DNA from 3 places in the Streptomyces sp. NPDC059895 genome. Region 1 is predicted to be linked to each of the others. Evidence: riboswitches for the same ligand, from Rfam matches in the RefSeq annotation. Region 1 holds a riboswitch; each other region holds the start of a gene.
What was found. A riboswitch is a leader RNA that binds a small molecule or an ion and turns the genes downstream of it on or off. The one in region 1 is predicted to bind cyclic di-AMP.
Positions count from the first base shown of each region.

Region 1 (7,024 bases):
GCCGAGGCGGTACCCGGGGTTCTGGGCGAGCGTGTAGAGGCGCGTCTTCGTCGGCTCGGTGGTGGTGTACAGGCGCAGGGCGGTGTGGTCGGCGGTCTCGGCGAGGATCTCCTCGCGCCAGTCGCCGAGGATGTCGCCGTAGAACGGGGTGGCGTTGCGGGCGCCGGAGACGACTCCGGACGGCTCGAAGATCTTCGTGCTGGTCTGGGTCGCCGGGTCCCACTTCTCGACGTACGTGTAGTCGAGGTTCTCCGACGCCTTGTCGCCGTCCCACCAGATGCGGAAGTTGACGCTGGGCGTGGTCGTGGAGACCTTGCCGTCCTGGACGTTGTAGACGCCCGCGCCCGGCGCGGTGACGTCGGCGGTGGACGTCCAGTACTCGTAGCCGGGGTGGTCGGGGTCGATGTCGCCGGTGCTGCCGCGGCCGACGTCGATGTCGGTGTCGTTCACCCAGTCGGCCGGGTGCTGCCCGGTGACCAGGCGCTCGCCGGTGTCGGCGTCGTAGTAGTACCAGGGGAAGTTCGGGACGACGCCCAGCTCGGCCTGCTGGATGGCGAAGCCCTCCAGGCCGGGGCGGTCGGGGTCGAGGTCGGCGATGTGGAAGCGGTCGCCGTGCCCGGCGCCGTCGACGACGTAGCGCAGGGTGCCGTCGCTGTTGACGACGTAGTTGCCGTCGGCGATCTCGTCCCGGCCGTCGCTGTCCACGTCGACGGTGCGGATCTGGTGGAAGCTGGTCGCGCCGCTGTCGGAGGGTACGACGTACTTCCAGCGGCGGGTCAGGTCCGTGCCGTCGAAGTCCCAGGTCTGGAAGAGGATCCGGAAGGTGCCGCGCTTGGCGCCTACGCGGGTGACCAGCTTGGTGACCAGGCTCGGGTGGACGCCGTCGAGGTAGGCGATGCCGAAGTGGCCGCCGGAGGGCCCGTCGGCGACGAAGTCGTCGGGGACGGGCTGCCGGGTGCGCTCGGTGCCGGTGGCGCCGTCGATCACGGAGACGAACTGGTTCGCGGGCGAGGCGGCGGTGACCCGCCCGCCGTCCGCGAAGGTGGTGCCGTCGGCCGTGTGCACCAGCACCTCGGCCTTGCCGTCGCTGTCGAGGTCGTACACGGTGACGTTGTCGTCGTTGCGGTAGCCGCCGATCGCGGTGGATCCGCTGATCGCGGCGGGCGCCGGGTCGTTGGCGCCGTTCCCGCCGACCTGGGTGTAGGAGCCGGGGCCGAGGTCGACCCGCCAGAGCCGCTCGCCGGTGAGGGTGTAGGCCTCCAGCAGGTCGGACCTGTCCCGGGTCTGGGAGAGCCGGCTGACGACGAGCTCGTAGCGTCCGTCGCCGTCGAGGTCGCCGGGCCAGGCGTGCTGGACGGTGTAGCCGTCGGCCGCGGCGAGCGGGATCTCGGCGTATCCGTCGGCGAAGTCGAGGGCGGCGGAACTCGGCCGCTGCTCGTGCCCGTTGACGACCGCGCGCACGGTGTAGGTCCCCGTGCCCGGGGAGTCGTCCTGGTAGGTCGTCGACTTCCTGATCGGCTCGCGGTTGAGCCGGCGGCCGTTCTTGTACACGTTGAAGGCGATGGCGTCGCCGTAGCGGGCGTACTCGGTGCCGAGCAGGCGCCAGCTGAGGAAGGTGCCCTCGCCGGACGGTACGGCGACCAGGCCGCGGTCGAGGTTCTCGACGATCCGGCGCGGCTGCTCGGCGGCCTGGCCGGCGGGCGCGGAGAAGAGCCCGGCCAGCAGGGCGGCGGCGGTGACGGCGACGGCGACGGTTCTTCGGCGTCGGGTGGGGTTCACTTGTGGTCCTTCACGATGAGAGTGGTCGCGTGGTCGGCCACCCCGCGACGGCCCGGTTCGCCGTCCACGGTGCCGAACGACGTTCGAGGGATCGGACATGCGGAAGGGTCGCGGAAACCGCTTGCCCCCTGACGGGATCACTGTGTCCCGACTTCGTCCCCGCTGTCGACGGTCCGGCGGGACCTGCCATACGACCGCAACACAGTGATCATGAACGCGCAAAGACACCGAAGGCCGGACCCGGGGGAACGGGTCCGGCCTTCGGTGGCGTGCCGGGCGGGTGGTCGTGCGAGGGGTCAGCCGACGGAGACCCCGTGCGCGCGGAGGTAGGCGACCGGGTCGATGTCCGAGCCGTAGTTCGGCGTGGTGCGGATCTCGAAGTGCAGGTGCGGGCCGGTCACGTTGCCGGTCGCGCCGGACAGGCCGATCTGCTGCCCCGCGGAGACGGTCTGGCCGGCCGAGACGGAGAGCGAGGACAGGTGGGCGTACTGGGCGTAGTAGCCGTCGGCGAGCTTGATGACGACCTGGTTGCCGTAGGCACCGCCCCAGCCGGCGGAGACGACCGTGCCCGCGCCGACGGCCTTCAGGGAGGTGCCGGTCGAGACGACGAAGTCGACGCCGGTGTGGTAGCCGCTGGACCACATGCTGCCGGACATCCGGTACGGGGTGCCGATGGCGGCGCCCGCCGCGGGGAGGACGAAGCCGCTGGAGGCGGTGGTGTTCTCGGCCGACTGCGTGGTCGACTCGGCGGAGGAGCCGGAGGAGCCGGAGGACTTCGCCGACGTCGAGGACTGCGTGGACTTCGACGACTGCGACGTCTTGGAAGACTGCGACGACTTCGACGAGGAGGAGGAACCGGACGACGTGGACGGCGACTTGGTGGTGCCGGTCGTGGCCGCCTTCTCGCCGATCGACAGCTTGAGGCCCGGGTGGATCAGCGACGGGTTCGCGCCGACGGCCTCACGGTTGTCCTCGTACAGCTCCTGCCAGCCGCCGCTGACGCTCTGCTCGTCCGCGATCTTCGCGAGGTAGTCGCCGGCCAGCACCGTGTAGGTCCGGGTCTCGGTGGCGGACTTGGTGGCGGACTTGGCGTCGGCGGTGGCCTGCTGCGCGGCCGGAGCGGCCTGGACGGCCTTCTCCGCGACGGAGGAGACCGACTGGGCCGCCGACGGGGCCGGTGCGGCATGGGCGCCGGCGGCACCCATGAGCGGGAGGGCGAGCGCGGCTCCGCCGGTTCCGGCGACGGCGATGGAACGGGAGAAGCGCGGGGTCTTGGGGCGGCGGTGCTTACCCTTCGCGGGCATGGCGAATTCCTCTCCGGCGCCTGCGAGGTGAGCTGTCGGGTGCGGGCTGGAGATGCCCGGCCGTGCCGAGGCACGGCTTTACCCCTAGCCGTTCCGGAGACCGGAACAGGCGGTACTACCTGTGGGTCCCCCGCTCCTGCCACGTACGGGTGAGTGTGTGCGGGCTCCGAGCGGCGGCAGGATTGGGCGTCCGTCCGGATTGGTGTGGAACGTAAGCGACCAAGACGCACAGGGACAAGCAGAGGTTGCGCTGTTCACGCCTTTCTCTTGATCCTCTGTGAGAATTCCCCGTCACTTTCCGTGCACCACGGCGCCCGGACTTTTCGCAATACCCCTGAGAAACACCTTGATTACGTGAGCATGACGGGCGACGCACCGTCACGGATATGACGCTCCTCACGTGACGCGTATCCAGGGGCCCTTATGTGAGGGCGAGTTGTGATGAAGGAATCCAATCCGGACAGAACTCTCAGATGCGACGCAGTCGGATAACCGCCGCATCGAGGTCGCCCCGCAGCCCGGTACGCAACCCGTGGTGCAGCAGCACCGCCCCGCGGTGCACTTCGCCCGTTTCAAGACATTCGTACGACTCTGCCGGGTTCAGGCCGCGCAGCCGCAGCGCCGGTGCCGGCTCGCCGTAGCGCTGCGCCTGGAGCCAGGCGAGGACGACGCTCTCGTCCCCGCGCACGTACTGCACGGCGCTCAGGCCGCCCTCCGGCGGCCGCAGCCGGTACAGGTCGCCGTGCTGCACGAGGGGCCGGATCTCCTTGTAGAGCTCGACCCAGCCGCGCGCCTCGGCGAGCTCCTCCTCGGTCCACTCGGAGAGGTCTCCGCCGACGCCCAGCACACCGGCCATGGCACTGACGAACCGGAAGCGCAGCGAACTGGTCCGGCCGTTGAGCTGGGTGTTGGGGCTGTCGGTGACCCAGGCTGCCATGATCCGCGCCGGGTGCACCTGACTGAAGCCGTGCTGGATGGCGAGCCGGTCCAGCGGGTCGGTGTTGTCGGACGTCCACACCTGGTCGGTCCGGCCGACGATGCCGAGGTCGATCCGCCCGCCACCGCCGGAGCAGGACTCGAAGGCGACGCCCGGGTGAGCCGCCCGCAACCGGTCGAACAGGGCGTACAGGGCGCGCACATGGTCGACCCAGAGCCGCTGCGGGTAGGGGTCGTCCGGCCAGCCGGCGTCGGTGAAGCAGCGGTTGAAGTCCCACTTGACGTAGTCGATGGGCGCGCTGGACAGGAGGGTGTCGAGCTGCTGCCAGAGGTACTCCTGGACGTCCTCGCGGGCGAGGTTGAGGACGAGCTGATTGCGGAACTCCGTCCGCTTCCGTCCGGGCTGGAACTGGACCCAGTCGGGGTGCGCCCGGTAGAGGTCGCTGTCCGGATTGACCATCTCGGGCTCGACCCAGATACCGAACCGCATCCCGAGCCCGTGGACCTGGTCCGCGAGCGGCTTGAGGCCGTTCGGGAAGCGGTCGGGGTTGGGGCTCCAGTCGCCGAGCCCCGCGTGGTCGCCGGTGCGGGCACCGAACCAGCCGTCGTCGACCACGAACAGCTCGACGCCGATGGCCGCGGCGCGACGCGCGAGGGCCGCCTGCTGCTCCTGCGAGATGTCGAAGAAGGTGGCCTCCCAGGAGTTGAACAGCACGGGCCGGTCCCGCTCGGCGTCCGGGATCACGTACGCGCGCTGGTAGGCGTGCCAGGCGCGGCTCGCGCCGCCGAAGCCTGCGTCGCTCCACAGACCGGCGAAGAGCGGCGTGGTGAAGGACTCCCCCGCCGCCAGCCGCAGCAGGCCCGAGTCGTCGTACCCGGCGCCGCCCGTGATCTGCACCCGCGCGTCGGGCAGTTGGGCCACGGCGATCCGCCAGGAGCCGGACCAGCCGAGGGCGCAGCCGTAGACCTCGCCGCGCTCCTCGGTCGCGTCGGTGTCCAGGGCCACCCAGGGCAGGTGCTGGTGGCCGGTGTGGCCGCGGCGGCTGCCGATGACCTTCTCGCCGTAGGTGAGGGGGGCGCGGGTGAGACGGGACTCGGCGGCCCAGCGGCCGTGCAGCTGGGACAGGCGCCAGCCGTCGCGGTCGGGCAGGGTCCAGGTGGCGGAGTCGGCGCGCAGCAGCTCCAGGGGCTCGTCGCCGTCGTTGCGCAGGGTCGTCCAGCGCTCCACGACGTCGTCGCGCATCCGGTAGTGGAGGGTGACGGCCAGACCGGCGTCCCGGAAGCACAGCCGCAGTTCGTCGCCCTCGGTCTCGTGTCCGGTGAAGGTCCACTCGGTTCCGCGCCGGCCGACGGTGCGCACGGACAGGGCGGGGCGGGCGAAGCGGGCGCCGCCCTCGACCGGATACTCCTCCCGGCCGTCGAGCGGGGACTCGAAGGACCAGTAGTCCGGCAGCGGGCGCACGGCGAGCGCCTCGGCGTCGGCGAGGGCGAGCCGGGGGCCCCAGTGCAGGTGCACGAGCTCGTCGGCCTCGGTGACATGGACGGCGTAGCTGCTGTGCGGCCCGGAAAGGAGCCAGGTACGGCCGTCGGCGGCGGACTCGGGCATCACGATCTCCCACTGATTCGAACAGGTGCGATCAAGCACCAACATCATCAGGGGCCGGTGTCCCGCGGAGCAACGCCTGTGGAAAACCATTCGGGGCCACCGGGGACGCCCGCCTGTGGACAACCCGTTGGCCCCGGGAATCCTTACCGTATGGTCGGGGAAGTGTTCCGTCGGCCACCCGAGCCGCGCCGAGCGGGACCGACGACCGGAGGAGCACCTGTGACGCAGCAGATCCCGTCGACCGAGCCCGAGCTGGCCGGTGTGCGCAACTTCCGGGACGTGGGCGGCCTGCCGACCGTCGACGGACGCCGGGTGCGTCACGGCGTGCTGTTCCGCAGCGGCCACCTCGCGCACGCCACCGACGAGGACACCGTGTTCCTGTCCTCCCTCGGTCTGCACACCGTCTTCGACTTCCGCAACGCGGCCGACCAGAAGCTGGAGGGCCCGGACGTCGAGCTGCCGGGCGTGCGCAATGTGAACCTGCCGCTGTCGGACCCCGCGGACGGCGCCGAGTTCTGGAGGATGGTCCGCGACGGCGACATCGAGCAGCTGCGCGCCATCCTCGCGGACGGCCAGGCCGCGGACCGGATGATCGTCTCCTACCGCACGATCATCAAGGAGCGCACCGCCGAGCACTCCCAGGTGGTGCACGCGCTCGCCGAGGACAGCGTCCCCGCCCTGATGCACTGCGCGGCCGGCAAGGACCGCGCGGGCCTGTCCATCGCGGTGACACTGCTCGCCGTGGGGGTCGAGCGGGAGGCGATCCTCGACGACTACCTGAAGTCGAACGCCACGCACCGCCGCTACAAGGTGCGCCGCAGCGGCACCTCCCCCTCGGCCTACTCCCCCGAGGTCATGGAACTGCTCAGCCCCCTCTTCGACGCCCGCGCGGAGTACCTCACGGCCGCGTTCGAGACCGTGGAGGAGACGTGGGGCGGCGTGGACGCCTATCTGGAGCAGGGCCTCGGGCTGACCCCGGCGACCCGGGAGCGGCTGCGCGAGCGCCTCCTCGACTGAACCCCGCCGCCGGGGGCTCCTACTGGTTGCCCCTACTGGTTGGCCCCCACCTCGAAGAGCAGCCAGATGAACGCCGCGACGACGTGCCCCACCGCGATGTAGATGATCAGCCGGATCCAGAGGCTGCGCGGGAAGCGCTCCTCGATGTCGCTCATGGCGTTCCTCCAGAGGTCGGGCCCAGGCACAGCGCGGCCGTCGGGCTCTGCAACAGGGTGTGGACGAAGAGCAGCTCGACCCCGTCGGGGTCCTCGGCCGCGATGCGGTGCGGGGTCAGCGAGTCGAAGTGCGCGCTGTCGCCCGCGCCGAGCAGGTGCGTGGTGTCGCCGAGGCGCAGCCGCAGCCGCCCGGTGAGGACGTACAGCCACTCCTCGCCGGGGTGGAC
Region 1 is NZ_JBHWKO010000017.1:31,881-38,904, reverse strand. Features, by position in the region: gene ACFV9M_RS20790 (hypothetical protein) at 1-1,779, opposite strand, end outside; gene ACFV9M_RS20785 (peptidoglycan DD-metalloendopeptidase family protein) at 2,076-3,083, opposite strand; cyclic di-AMP (ydaO/yuaA leader) riboswitch at 3,088-3,245, opposite strand; gene ACFV9M_RS20780 (alpha-galactosidase) at 3,553-5,625, opposite strand; gene ACFV9M_RS20775 (tyrosine-protein phosphatase) at 5,845-6,642, shown strand; gene ACFV9M_RS20770 (DUF6126 family protein) at 6,675-6,797, opposite strand; gene ACFV9M_RS20765 (helix-turn-helix domain-containing protein) at 6,794-7,024, opposite strand, start outside.

Region 2 (7,024 bases), on a different contig from region 1:
GCGCCTCGCCGTCGACCTGGCCCGCTGCGGCGTCATGGCGGCCGTGCCCCTGGCGGAGTTCGAGCAGCGCACGGCACGGTCCTTCCCCGCGTCCGACCTCGACTGGGCGGCCAGGCCCCGGCTCGGCGTCGTGGGCCTGCTGGTCCCGGGGGAGGAGACCGGGACCTGGCGGGCGAGCGGGCCCCTGGTCGCGGACGCCCTGCGGTCCTCCGAGCTGCCGCCACCGGGACCCGACCTGTGGTCGTTCGCCGCCGAGACGGCCCGGGAGCACGGCCCGGACGACTTCGACGCGGTGGTCCGGGCGGGCCGTGCCGCGCTGCTCGGATGGGCGGAGGCGGACGACGAGTACGCGGTGTGGGCCCTCGCCGACCTCGCGGCCCTGGCCGGGGACGACACCGACGCCCGTTTCTGGTACCGGAGACTGGCGGAGCTGGTGCCGAGGCTGGCCCAGCCCTTCGCCGAGTACCTCCGGCGGCGGGGTGAGGACGACGAAGCCGTCTGCTACCTCATGAAGGCGGCCGGGGCCGGCCACGAGCGTGCCGTGAACGACCTCGGCCCCCTCCTCCTCGCCCGGGCCGAACACTGGCTCGCCCGCGCCGCCGACGCCGGTTCGACGCCCGCCGCCGAGCAGCTCACCGCCCTCCGCGCGGCCCTCGCCGAGGACCGGGCTACCGTCGAGGAGTGACCGACCAGCCCCGCCGCGACACCGACACCCCACCGGCCCCCGAACTCTTCACCTGGGAGTTCGCCACCGACCCCTACCCCGCCTACGCCTGGCTGCGCGAGCACGCCCCCGTGCACCGCACCAGGCTCCCCAGCGGAGTGGAGGCCTGGCTGGTCACCCGGTACACGGACGCCAAGCAGGCCCTAGCCGACCAGCGGCTGTCGAAGAACCCCGCACACCACGACGAGCCCGCGCACGCCAGGGGCAGGACCGGCATCCCCGGTGAGCGCAAGGCCGAGCTGATGACGCATCTGCTGAACATCGACCCGCCGGACCACACCCGTCTGCGGCGCCTGGTCAGCAAGGCGTTCACCCCCGGCCGCGTCGCCGAGTTCGCCCCCCGCGTCCAGGAACTGACCGACCAGCTCATCGACCGGTTCGCCGCCCAGGGGACCGCCGACCTCATCCACGACTTCGCCTTCCCCCTCCCCATCTACGCCATCTGCGACCTGCTGGGCGTCCCCAGGGAGGACCAGGACGACTTCCGCGACTGGGCCGGGATGATGATCCGGCACGGCGGCGGACCGCGCGGCGGTGTCGCGCGGTCGGTGAAGAAGATGCGCGGCTACCTGTCCGAGCTCATCCACCGCAAGCGCGAGGCGCTCCCCGCCGAGCCCGCCCCCGGCGAGGACCTCATCTCCGGCCTCATCCGCGCCTCCGACCACGGCGAGCACCTCACCGAGAACGAAGCCGCCGCCATGGCCTTCATCCTGCTGTTCGCGGGCTTCGAGACCACCGTCAACCTCATCGGCAACGGCACCTACGCCCTGCTCACCCACCCCGGACAGCGCCGGCGGCTCCAGGACTCCCTGGCCGCGGGCGACCCCGGCCTGCTGGAGACCGGCGTCGAGGAACTCCTGCGTTTCGACGGCCCCGTGGAACTCGCCACCTGGCGCTTCGCCACCCGCCCGCTGACCATCGGCGGCCAGGACATCGCCCCCGGCGACCCCGTCCTCGTCGTCCTCGCGGCCGCCGACCGCGACCCGGAGCGCTTCACCGACCCCGACACACTGGACCTCTCCCGCCGCGACAACCAGCACCTCGGCTACGGCCACGGAATCCACTACTGCCTGGGCGCCCCGCTCGCCCGGCTGGAGGGCCGGACCGCGCTCGCCACCCTCCTCACCCGGCTGCCCGACCTGCGCCTCGCGGCGGACCCGGCCGACCTGAGGTGGCGCGGCGGTCTCATCATGCGCGGACTGCGCACCCTCCCCGTGGAGTTCACGCCCCCCGCGCCCCGCTGAGCGCCCACACCTCGCTGACCGCCCACACCCCGCTGACCGGCCCACACGCCGCAGCCGTCCGCTGACCGACCGTCGTGTGAGGGAACGGCGAAGCGGAGGTGACGGCTTCTCGACTCTGTGATCTTCACGTGATCCGCGCGGCATTAACTTGTGACAAGTGATCGTGTGCCGATACGTTCACTCGTCAGCGCGGCGCCTCGGCACCACCCGTCGCGCGGTCAATGCTGTCTCGAGAAAGGCCCCCCGCATGCTCACCGGGAACGGTCGTCATCGTCGCCCCCGCCAGGCCCCGGCCCTCCTCGTCGCGGCCGGCGTGACCGGCTCGGCCATCGCCATCCCGCTGCTCGGCGCCACCGGCGCGAGCGCCGCGGACAACACGGTGTGGGACACGGTGGCGGAGTGCGAGACCGGGGGCTCCTGGAGCGCCAACGAGGGCGGCGGCGAGTACGGCGGCCTGTCCCTGACGCAGGAGAACTGGGAGGCGTACGGCGGGCTCGACTACGCCCCGCGCCCGGACCTGGCCAGCCGCAACCAGCAGATATCCGTCGCCCAGAAGGTCCTCGCGGACCAGGGCGTCGGCGCGTGGGGGACCTGCGGGCTGACGTCCGGTCTGAGCGCGGACTCCGGCTCGGAGGACCTGGACACCGGGGTGGCCGAGGACTCGTCCGACTCCTCCGTGACGTCCGGCTTGTCCGACCTGTCCCGGGAGTCGTCCGACTCCTCGGACTCCTCGGACTCCTCGGACTCCTCCGCCTCTTCCTCCAACTCCTCCGGCTCCTCGGCGGATGCAGGCGAGGACTCCACGGACTCGTCCACCGAATCCGCCACGGATTCTCCGGAAACGTCCGCGTCGTCCCCTTCTTCCTCTTCCGCCTCCGCGTCGGACAAGTCCGCCACGTCCGACACGTCCACCGGTTCCGGCGCGAGCGGCTCCTCGGCGGGCGGCGGCTCGTCCACCGCGACCCCGGAAGCGGACGACTCGGGCAACCCGGGTCAGAGCGCGGGCGCTTGGAGCCTGGTCGACACCGGTTCGGCCGACGCGGTGACCGGCGGCACCACGGCCGGCGCCACCGCGTCTGACGACACCGCGTCCTCCTCCGGCCGCCACCGCGGCGGCAGCGCCGACGAGGACACGGCCGACGGCACCACCACCGCCTCCTCCGGCCGGCACGCCGCCGACACCCTCGGCGGCACGGCGGCCACCTACACCGTCCAGGCGGGCGACTCCCTCGTCACCATCGCCGACTCCCTTGACCTCGACGGCGGATGGCGTGCGCTCTACGCCGAGAACAAGGACGTCATCGGAGCCGACCCGGGCGACATCGTGCCCGGTCAGACGCTCGCGACAGGGGTCGAATAGGGCGTAAAAGCCGTGAAAACGGGGGGAGTTCGCGTCATGCTTCGCGCTGAATGTCCGGTTTGGCGAAAGTGTGGGATGAGTCTCAGAAGCGCTGATCGTCTTTGATATTCCGCCGATCGCCTGCCTACGGTCATGACCGCTCGGCAACCCGAGCCCCGGCCGTCGCAACGCCGAATCCTGCCAGCGGCCATCCGGGAACAGTCGTCGCGTCAAGCGCCGCAGGCAGGAGCGGGGGACCCAAGGTAAGTGCCGCACCGGGTGGTCGACGGACGCGGCTAGGGGTGAAGCCACGCCTCCCGGAGAGGCGTGGCCGGGCAACTCAACCGGCCCGAACCCGACAGCTCACCTCGCAGGCGTCGGTGAGGGGATCGATCCATGCTGTTTTCCGGCAAGGGCAAGCACCGCCGTCCGTCCAAGGCCACCCGCGCCATCGCCGTCGCCGGTGTCACCGGCGCCGCCGTCGCCGCCCCGCTGATGGCGGCCGGCAACGCCTCCGCCGCCACCGCCTCCGAGTGGGACACGGTCGCCCAGTGCGAGTCCGGCGGCAACTGGTCCATCAACACCGGCAACGGCTACTACGGCGGCCTGCAGTTCTCCGCCTCCACCTGGGCCGCGCACGGCGGCACGCAGTACGCCGCCACCGCCGACAAGGCCACCAAGTCCCAGCAGATCCAGATCGCCGAGAAGGTCCTCGCGAGCCAGGGCAAGGGCGCGTGGCCGGTCTGCGGCAAGGGCCTGTCCGGCGCCGCCTACACCGGCGGTTCCTCGTCCGACTCCTCCTCCGGCTCCTCGACCGACTCCTCGTCCGGCTCCGGTTCCTCGAACTCCGGTTCCTCGGACTCCGGCACCACGAGCCGTTCGACCGAGCAGCAGAGCGCCTCCCGCTCCGCCGAGCGCCCGGCCGCCCAGAGCCAGAAGACGGTCACCACCCCGACCGGCGAGAAGGTCGAGAAGGGCGACGGCGAGTACAAGGTGGTCACCGGCGACACCCTCAGCTCCATCGCCCAGGAGCAGGACGTCGCGGGCGGCTGGGAGAAGCTGTTCCAGCTCAACAAGGACATCGTCGACGACGCCGACCTCATCTACCCGGGCCAGCAGCTGCACCTGAAGTGACACCTGACTCCCAGGGCGGCCACAGCTCCCGCACAGCCGCGGTCCGCACACTGAAGACCTCGTGAGGGTCCCCCCCGTCCCCACGAGCGCCCCGCTCCGGCGCGCGTTCCCCCGTACGCGCCGGAGCGGGGCTTTTCTTTGCCCGCCCGCCATCCGCCTGTTGGTCACCCTCTTTGTTCCGGGCGGGAACAATGTGTACCGTCAGCCTGTCCACGGGGCGGTCGGTCGGCTGCCGGCGGCCCCGGGACGGTTAGGCTCTAGTCGCAAGGCCACAACAAGGGATCACCAAGGGCCGCCCGTGGCCCACGTGCCCCGCACAACCAGCGTCACATCCCACGAAGGAGATGCTCGTGCCGTCCATCGACGTCGTCGTAGCCCGGGAAATCCTGGACTCCCGAGGCAACCCCACGGTCGAGGTCGAGGTCGGCCTCGACGACGGCAGCACGGGTCGTGCCGCCGTTCCGTCCGGCGCCTCCACCGGAGCCTTCGAGGCCATCGAGCTCCGCGACGGTGACCCGAACCGCTACCAGGGCAAGGGCGTCGAGAAGGCCGTCCTCGCCGTCATCGAGCAGATCGGCCCGGAGCTGGTCGGCTACGACGCCACCGAGCAGCGCCTGATCGACCAGGCCATGTTCGACCTGGACGCCACCGACAACAAGGGCTCCCTGGGCGCCAACGCCATCCTCGGCGTCTCCCTCGCCGTCGCCCACGCCGCCTCCGAGGCCAGCGACCTGCCCCTCTTCCGCTACCTGGGCGGCCCGAACGCGCACCTGCTGCCGGTGCCGATGATGAACATCCTGAACGGCGGCTCGCACGCCGACTCCAACGTGGACATCCAGGAGTTCATGATCGCCCCCATCGGCGCGGAGTCCTTCTCCGAGGCCCTGCGCTGGGGCACCGAGGTCTACCACACCCTGAAGAAGGTCCTGAAGAGCAAGGGCCTGTCCACCGGCCTCGGCGACGAGGGCGGCTTCGCCCCGAACCTCGGCTCCAACCGCGAGGCCCTCGACCTCATCCTCGAGGCGATCAAGGAGGCCGGCTACACCCCCGGCGAGCAGATCGCCCTGGCGCTCGACGTCGCCGCGTCAGAGTTCTACAAGGACGGCTCCTACACCTTCGAGGGCAAGGACCGCTCCGCCGCCGAGATGACCGAGTACTACGCCGAGCTCGTCGAGGCGTACCCGCTCGTCTCCATCGAGGACCCGCTGTTCGAGGACGACTGGGAGGGCTGGAAGACCATCACCGCCAAGCTCGGTGACAAGGTCCAGCTCGTCGGCGACGACCTGTTCGTCACCAACCCCGAGCGCCTCGCCCGCGGTATCGAGGAGGGCGCCGCCAACGCGCTGCTCGTGAAGGTGAACCAGATCGGTTCGCTCACCGAGACCCTCGACGCCGTCGAGCTGGCCCAGCGCAACGGCTTCAAGTGCATGATGTCCCACCGCTCCGGCGAGACCGAGGACGTCACCATCGCCGACCTGGCCGTCGCCACCAACTGCGGCCAGATCAAGACCGGCGCCCCGGCCCGCTCCGAGCGCGTCGCCAAGTACAACCAGCTGCTGCGCATCGAGGAGATCCTCGACGACGCCGCCGTGTACGCCGGCCGCAGCGCCTTCCCGCGCTTCCGCGAGGTCTCCAAGGGCTGACCAGCCCCCGGGTGAGGCTCAGCCAGTCGTACGTACGTCCCCGTACTCGGTCCCGTACCGTGTCCGGGGACGTACGCACGTGTGAGACGGGAGGCGGGGACAGGTGGCCGTGAAGGACCGGGACCGTTTCTCGACCGCTACCAGGATCCGGCTGCTCGGCGAGCAGACGGCGGCCCGCGTCTACCGTTCCCAGACCAAACGGCAGGCCCGCCGCTCGCGCCTCACCGGCCGCGCGGCACTGCTCGCGCTCGTGCTGTGCTCGATGATCGTCGCCCTGGCCTATCCCATGCGGCAGTACGTCTCGCAGCGCGCCGACATCGCCGATCTGGAGCGCGAGAAGGAACAGGCCAGGCAACGGGTGGAAGAACTGCGCGACCTCAAGGCACGCTGGCAGGACGACGCGTACGCCGAGCAGCAGATCCGGGAGCGGCTGCACTACGTCATGCCGGGGGAGACGGGCTTCATCGTCATCGACCCGGCCGCCGCCCGGCAGACCCGCGCCGACCTGGGGGCGGCGGACCGCCCCTGGTACACGAACGTCTGGGACGGCGTCGACCGGTCCGACGCCTCCGACCAGTGACGACCCCGTGGGACCCCGAGGGACCCCGAGGGACCCCATGGGACCCCGAGGGATCCCGCGAGATCCCGTGGGACCCCGAGGGACCCTATGGGACCCCATGAGATCCCGTGGGACCCCATGAGATCCCATGAGATCCCATGAGATCCCGTGAGTTTCCGTGAGGTCCGGTGAGACCCCGCGGAGCGCGAGCCACGACAGACGCGGGGCTCGACCCGTGAGATCCCAGAGCCGATAGAAAGACAGGCATGAAAACGCCCCCGCCGCCCACTCCGCGCACCGAGCCCACCGACGCGGACGTCGAGGCCTTCCAGCAGCAGCTCGGGCGCCCGCCCCGCGGCCTGCGCGCGATCGCGCACCGCT
Region 2 is NZ_JBHWKO010000029.1:91,396-98,419, reverse strand. Features, by position in the region: gene ACFV9M_RS28110 (sel1 repeat family protein) at 1-685, shown strand, start outside; gene ACFV9M_RS28105 (cytochrome P450) at 682-1,968, shown strand; gene ACFV9M_RS28100 (transglycosylase family protein) at 2,216-3,328, shown strand; cyclic di-AMP (ydaO/yuaA leader) riboswitch at 3,533-3,699, shown strand; gene ACFV9M_RS28095 (transglycosylase family protein) at 3,704-4,441, shown strand; gene eno (phosphopyruvate hydratase) at 4,792-6,084, shown strand; gene ACFV9M_RS28085 (septum formation initiator family protein) at 6,188-6,664, shown strand; gene ACFV9M_RS28080 (DUF501 domain-containing protein) at 6,910-7,024, shown strand, end outside.
Region 2: it holds a riboswitch for cyclic di-AMP, as region 1 does, so the genes downstream of both, ACFV9M_RS28095 (transglycosylase family protein) here and ACFV9M_RS20785 (peptidoglycan DD-metalloendopeptidase family protein) in region 1, are expected to answer to the same signal.

Region 3 (7,024 bases), on a different contig from region 1:
GCGACCTCGGCCTCGTCGGCCGGCGCGGAGGCGGGCATGCCGTCGGCGCCGATGCGGTCGTACCGCACGGTGGCGATGAACTCGCCGCCGATGGTGGCCGCGAGTCCCACCCGGTCCACGAAGTCGTGGTGCGTGAAGCGGTGGACGTCCTTGGCGGACAGACGCGGGTAGGGCGCGAAGAAGCGGTAGTACTTCGACTCGTCCGAGACCTGCTCGTAGAAGCTGACCAGGCGCTCGGCGTCATCGACGGTGATGGGGCGGACGCGCGCGGTGCCGCCGTCGCGCAGCACCACGTCGGCTTCCCAGTGGGCGGGGTACTCGTGCCGGTCCGGCGCGCTCTGCATGGGGCCCAGAGTACGGCTCGCGTACGACAACGGCGCGAGGCAGTCTGTGGAGGACGGAACGTCGGGCCGAGGCCGCGGCCCGGCGACCACGGCGGAACGGGACACAGCACTGTTCCGGGCACGCATCACGTGTGGAACACTGGTCTAGACAACCTGAACACCGAAGGGCAGCAACACATGGCTGAGCGCCGCGTCAACGTCGGCTGGGCCGAGGGCCTCCACGCCCGCCCCGCCTCCATCTTCGTCCGAGCCGCCACGGCCGCAGGCGTCCCGGTGACGATCGCCAAGGCGGGAGGCAACCCCGTCAACGCGGCCTCCATGCTGGCCGTCCTCGGTCTGGGCGCCCAGGGCGGCGAGGAGATCGTCCTGGCCTCCGAGGCCGAGGGCGCGGACCTCGCCCTCGACCGGCTGGCCAAGCTGGTCTCCGAAGGACTCGAGGAGCTTCCCGAGACCGTCTGAGCCCCGCTCGCCGCGCGCACGCAGCCGCGCCGTCCTCACCGGGCGGCGCGGCTGCGCCATTTTCGGATGCTTGCCGGGGGAAATTGCCGGAAGCATGCCGCATTAGGCGTGCGAGCATACGAACGACGCGCCACCGAAAATGGCGGGCACGCCGGGAAAAGGGCAGCGGAAATACACCTCCGCCGAATACCCCTTCTTTGTATACGGCCCTCGTGTTAATGACGCGGGCCCGACATGTTTACGACGTGTTGCGAAGTCCTCACACGGTCCTGGCGTTCTCCGCCCGCGAAGCGCAGCCGGTGCGCGGCGGAGGAGCGCTCGGTGTGGAGCGCCGTGAGCGACCGCGCGCGATCGCCGTCCCCGCGCGCCACCGCGTCCACGATCGCGCCGTGCTCCGCCCAGGACTCCACCGGGTTGGCCGGCGCCTCCACCGCGTACATCCAGGCGATCTTGTGCCGCAGCTGGGTGAGCGTCGAGGTCAGGGCATGGCTGCCGGAGGCCTGGGCGAGCGTCTCGTGGAACCAGCCGCCCAGGGAGCGCAGATCCTCGCTGCTGCCCCTCCTGGCGCGCTCCTGGCCCAGCCGGACGAGGCCGCGCAGCACCTTGAGGTGCGCCTCGGTGCGCCGCTGGGCGGCCCGGGAGGCGCCGAGCGGCTCCAGGAGCATGCGCATCTCCAGCAGGTCGGCGGCCTCCTGCTCGGTCGGTTCGGCGACGCACGCGCCCGCGTGCCGCCGCGTGACGACGAACCCTTCCGCCTCCAGCGTGCGCAGCGCCTCCCGGACGGGGACACGGGAGACGCCGTAGCGGCGGGCGAGGAGTTCCTCGGTGAGGCGGCTGCCGCGCTCGTAGACACCCGCGACGATGTCGTCCCGGATGGCCGTGCACACCGAGTGCGCCGGAATACGCATGACCGACCTCCGCCTTAATCCCCGTGAAACGTCGACGAATGACGTGTGTTCAGTGACTCTATTGCAGTGAGCCGCACATTCCGACGGTGGGCCGGAATCGAGGGATATTTTTTGGACAGCGGGGCGCATGAAAACGACGAAAGCCCCGGCCGCGGGGGCCGGGGCGGGAGGATGTGTCGCCGGGTGCCGTCACAGGTGGTGACGCGTCGCCGGGTGGTGCCGTCACAGTGGTGACGCGTCGCCGGGTGGTGCCGGCGCTCCGAACGCCGTCGCCGGGTGGTGCCGGCGGTTCGCATGCGTCACCGGGTGTCGCCGGAGGCTGAGCCCCGGACGTCGTTCAGGGGCTCAGCCCCTGACGTCGTCAGAGGCTCACACCGTGCTTGCGGAGGTAGGCGACCGGGTCGATGTCCGAGCCGTACTCGGCGCCCGTGCGGGCCTCGAAGTGCAGGTGCGGGCCGGTGACGTTGCCGGTCGCGCCGGAGAGGGCTATCCGCTGGCCGGCGGTGACCTTCTGGCCCACCGAGACGCTGATCGACGACAGGTGACCGTACTGGGTGTACGTGCCGTCGCTCATCCGGAGCACGACCTGGTTGCCGTAGGCACCGCCCCAGCCCGCCTCGACGACGGTGCCGGCTCCGACCGCGTGCACGGTGGTGCCGGTCGAGGCGTGGAAGTCGATGCCGGTGTGGCTCCCGGAGGACCACAGGGAGCTGCCGGCCCGGTAGGCGGTGGAGACGTAGGAGCCGGTGATCGGCGCCACGAAGGTGTTGAGGCGCTTGCGCTCGGCCTCACGGGCGGCGCGGGCACGTGCCGCGCGCTCCTCCTTGACCCTCTCGGCGGCCTCGGCGGCGGCCTCCTTGCGCGCGGCCTCCGCCTGGGCGGCCTGCTTCTGCGCGGCGGCCTGGTCGTCGATCCGCTCGGCGACCGTGTCGCCGATGGTGACGACGGGGATGAGCCCGGTCTGCTCGGCGGAGGGCTCCGCGGCGAGGGCGGGACCGGAGGCGGCGGTGCCGATGACGCCGGTGGTGGTGAGCGCCGCGATGCCCGCGGCGCGGGCGGAGGTGCGCTTCATCCGGCCGGGACGACGGTGCTTCCCGGTGGCGCAGGTGAACGCCATGAAGTTGAGCGGTCCTTTCCTTCCCTCTCGCCTACCGGGTTAGCTGACGGGTTCGGAGCAGGAAGGTCTCCTACGGACACCCTCGCGACACGCGCGGGCCTCCGATTCACCCCAGGGACTTCATCGTTGGGTCCCCGGCTCCCCTGGCTCGCGCCGTACGGGGACTCGGCGATGACTGTCCGGTGCCGCGGATGCGGCGCACTGCCCGACGAACAGCCCGGACGAACCTAGACGCGCCCGCTGCCGGTCCCCAAACGCGACGCGGTTTTTGTAGCGCATGCCACAGGTCAGACAGGCAGCCTCTCCCTCAATTCGGACACCGGAAGGCCCTGGCGACCGGCCGGTCGCCAGGGCCCCGCACACACCCGTGTCACCTCAGGGCGCGTGCCTCGCCGTGGGTGGTGAACCCCTGCGGCTATTCGGCCGGTACGACCTTCACCTCACCGATGCCCAGGGCCTCGACCGCGCCCTTGATCCGGCCGGCGTCACCGACGAGCACGGTCACCAGGCGGTCCACCGGGAAGGCGCTGACGACCGCCGCGGTGGCCTCCACGGTGCCGGTCGCGGCGAGCTGCTGATAGAGCGTCGCCTGGTAGTCGTCGGGCAGGTGCTGCTCGACCTGGTCGGCCAGGGTGCCGGCCACGGCCGCGGCGGTCTCGTACTTCAGCGGCGCGACGCCGACCAGGTTCTGCACGGCGACGTCCCGCTCGGCGTCGGTGAGCCCCTCGGCGGCGAGGGTGCGCAGCACCTTCCAGAGGTCCTCCAGCGCGGGGCCGGTGTTGGGGGTGTCCACGGAGCCGCTGATGGCGAGCATCGCGGCGCCCGTGCCGTCCGGCGCGGAGCGCAGCACCTGCCCGAAGGAGCGCACGCCGTAGGTGTAGCCCTTCTCCTCGCGCAGGACGCGGTCCAGGCGGGAGGTGAGGGTGCCGCCGAGGCAGTACGTGCCGAGCACCTGCGCGGGCCACACGCGCGCGTGCCGGTCGGGACCGATGCGGCCGATCAGCAACTGCGTCTGGACGGCGCCGGGGCGGTCCACGATGACGACCCGGCCGGTGTCGTCGGCGGTCACCGGCGGCACCGGCCGCGGCTGGGCCGGGGAGCCCGTCCAGGCGCCCAGGGTGTCCCCGAGGAGCGCGTCGAGGTCGATGTCCGTCAGATCGCCGACGACCACCGCGGTGGCCGTGGCGGGGCGGACGTGCTTCTCGTAGAAGGACCGGACGGCTCCGGAGTCGATCTTCTCGACCGTGTCGGCGGTGCCCTGGCGCGGACGCGACATGCGCGTGTCGGCCGGGAAGAGCTCCTTGGAGAGCTCCTTGGCCGCACGCCGGGAGGGGTTGGCCAGCTCGTGCGGGATCTCGTCGAGACGGTTGCGCACCAGTCGCTCGACCTCGCTGTCGGCGAACGCGGGCGCCCGCAGGGCGTCGGCGATCAGGCCGAGGGCCTTGGCGAGGCGGGAGGCCGGGACCTCCAGGCTCAGCCGGACGCCGGGGTGGTCGGCGTGCGCGTCGAGGGTGGCGCCGCAGCGCTCCAGCTCGGCGGCGAACTCCTCGGCGGAGTGCTTGTCGGTGCCCTCCGAGAAGGCCCGCGCCATGATCGTGGCGACGCCGTCGAGACCGGCCGGCTCGGCGTCCAGGGGCGCGTCGAGGATGATCTCGACGGCGACCACCTGCTGCCCCGGGCGGTGGCAGTGCAGGACGGTCAGGCCGTTGTCGAGCGTCCCGCGCGCGGGGGCCGGGAACGCCCACGGCCTGGCGTCGCCCGCCTGCGGCTGGGGGTGGAAGTCCATCGTGGCGAGCTCGGTCACTTGGCCGCCTCCTCGTTCTCGTCCTCGTCGGCGGTGTTGTCGGTGCCCTCGGCGCCCTCGGTGCCCTCGGTGCCTTCGGTGCCTTCGACGGGTTCTGCGGGTTCGACGGGTTCGTAGACCAGCACGGCCCGGTTGTCGGGGCGCAGGCGGGCCTTGGCGATCTCCCGCACCTCCTCCGCCGTGACGTCCAGCACACGCTGGACGGCGGTCAGGGCGAGCTGCGGGTCGCCGAAGAGCACGGCGAACCGGCACAGTTCGTCGGCGCGGCCGGCGACCGTGCCGAGACGGTCCAGCCACTCGCGCTCCAGCTGGGCCTGGGCCCGCTCCATCTCCTCCGGCGTGGGGCCCTCCTCGGCGAACCGGGCGAGCTCCTCGTCGATGGCGGCCTCGATGACGGGCACCTCGACGTCGCCGGAGGTCTTCACGTCCAGCCAGCCCAGGGAGGGCGCGCCGGCGAGCCGCAGCAGGCCGAAGCCGGCCGCCACCGCCGTACGGTCGCGGCGGACGAGGCGGTTGTAGAGGCGGGAGGACTCGCCGCCGCCGAGGACGGTGAGCGCCAGGTCGACGGCGTCGCACGCGCGCGTGCCGTCCTGCGGCAGACGGTAGGCGGCCATCAGGGCGCGGGCCGGGACCTCCTCCTCGACGACCTCGCGCAGCTGCTCGCCGATGGTGTCGGGCAGGGAGCCGTCACGGGGTGCGGGCTTGCCGTCGTGGGCGGGGATGGAGCCGAAGTACTTCTCGATCCAGGCGAGCGTCCGCTCCGGGTCGATGTCGCCGACGACCGACAGGACCGCGTTGTTGGGCGCGTAGTAGGTGCGGAAGAACGCGCGCGCGTCCTCCAGGGTCGCCGCGTCCAGGTCGGCCATCGAGCCGATCGGGGTGTGGTGGTAGGGGTGGCCGTCCGGGTAGGCGAGGGCGGTCAGCTTCTCGAAGGCGGTGCCGTAGGGGACGTTGTCGTAGCGCTGGCGGCGCTCGTTCTTGACGACGTCCCGCTGGTTCTCCATGGACTCGTCGTCCAGGGCGGTCAGCAGGGAGCCCATGCGGTCGGCCTCCAGCCAGAGCGCGAGCTCCAGCTGGTGAGCGGGCATGGTCTCGAAGTAGTTGGTGCGCTCGAAGCTCGTGGTGCCGTTGAGCGAGCCGCCCGCACCCTGGACCAGCTCGAAGTGGCCGTTGCCCTTGACCTGGGCGGAGCCCTGGAACATCAGGTGCTCGAAAAGGTGAGCAAGACCGGTACGCCCCTTGACTTCGTGGCGCGAACCGACGTCGTACCAGAGGCACACCGCCGCGACGGGGGTCAGGTGGTCCTCTGAGAGCACCACGCGCAGGCCGTTGGCCAGGCGGTGCTCGGTCGCTGTCAGGCCCCCGGAGCCTGCCTGGGCTGTGGCCGTGTGACCCATGGGCATGTACGTCCCTTCCGATCGCGGACGCGGTCGTCGAAACCGCGCTTTTCCTGCCGGTCCTGCCACTGTATGCAAGCGCGCGGAGCGTCGGCGAAGTTCCCGGACGACGTACGCCCAGAGCGAGATCGCGTAGCCTGCGGGCAGCCGTGGCGGAGGCACCCCTCCGGCCGGGCCGGACGCCGACGCCCGGGCCCCGGCCCGCGCTGTCAGTGCCACGGTCCACAATGGTCCGCATCAGATCTCGTCACACGCTTCAGCAGGAGTGAGCCGAAGGGCCTCGAGCGCCCCGTAGGCGAGCGCCCAGGAAACAGGAGGAGCCGGCAGCGATGGCCCGCCGCAGCACGAAGACCCCGCCGCCCGACGACTCGTACGAGGAGAAGATCCTCGACATCGACGTCGTGGACGAGATGCAGGGCTCCTTCCTCGAGTACGCGTACTCGGTCATCTACTCCCGCGCCCTGCCGGACGCCCGCGACGGTCTCAAGCCGGTGCACCGCCGCATCGTCTACCAGATGAACGAGATGGGCCTGCGCCCCGAACGCGGTTACGTGAAGTGCGCCCGTGTCGTCGGCGAGGTGATGGGCAAGCTGCACCCGCACGGCGACGCGTCGATCTACGACGCCCTGGTGCGCATGGCCCAGCCCTTCTCCATGCGCGTGCCCCTGGTCGACGGCCACGGCAACTTCGGCTCGCTGGGCAACGACGACCCGCCGGCCGCCATGCGGTACACCGAGTGCCGTCAGACCGCGGCGACGAGCCTGATGACGGAGTCGATCGACGAGGACACGGTCGACTTCACGCCCAACTACGACGGCCAGGAGCAGGAGCCGGTGGCACTGCCCGCCGCCTTCCCGAACCTCCTGGTCAACGGCTCCTCCGGCATCGCGGTCGGCATGGCCACCAACATGCCGCCGCACAACCTGGGCGAGGTCGTCGCCGCCGCCCGCCACCTGATCCGCTACCCGAACGCGGACCTGGACGCCCTGATGCGG
Region 3 is NZ_JBHWKO010000015.1:99,190-106,213, forward strand. Features, by position in the region: gene ACFV9M_RS19430 (GNAT family N-acetyltransferase) at 1-344, opposite strand, end outside; gene ACFV9M_RS19435 (HPr family phosphocarrier protein) at 522-803, shown strand; gene ACFV9M_RS19440 (GntR family transcriptional regulator) at 1,019-1,711, opposite strand; gene ACFV9M_RS19445 (M23 family metallopeptidase) at 2,073-2,828, opposite strand; cyclic di-AMP (ydaO/yuaA leader) riboswitch at 2,842-3,009, opposite strand; gene ACFV9M_RS19450 (M16 family metallopeptidase) at 3,244-4,632, opposite strand; gene ACFV9M_RS19455 (M16 family metallopeptidase) at 4,629-6,035, opposite strand; gene ACFV9M_RS19460 (DNA topoisomerase (ATP-hydrolyzing) subunit A) at 6,359-7,024, shown strand, end outside.
Region 3: it holds a riboswitch for cyclic di-AMP, as region 1 does, so the genes downstream of both, ACFV9M_RS19445 (M23 family metallopeptidase) here and ACFV9M_RS20785 (peptidoglycan DD-metalloendopeptidase family protein) in region 1, are expected to answer to the same signal.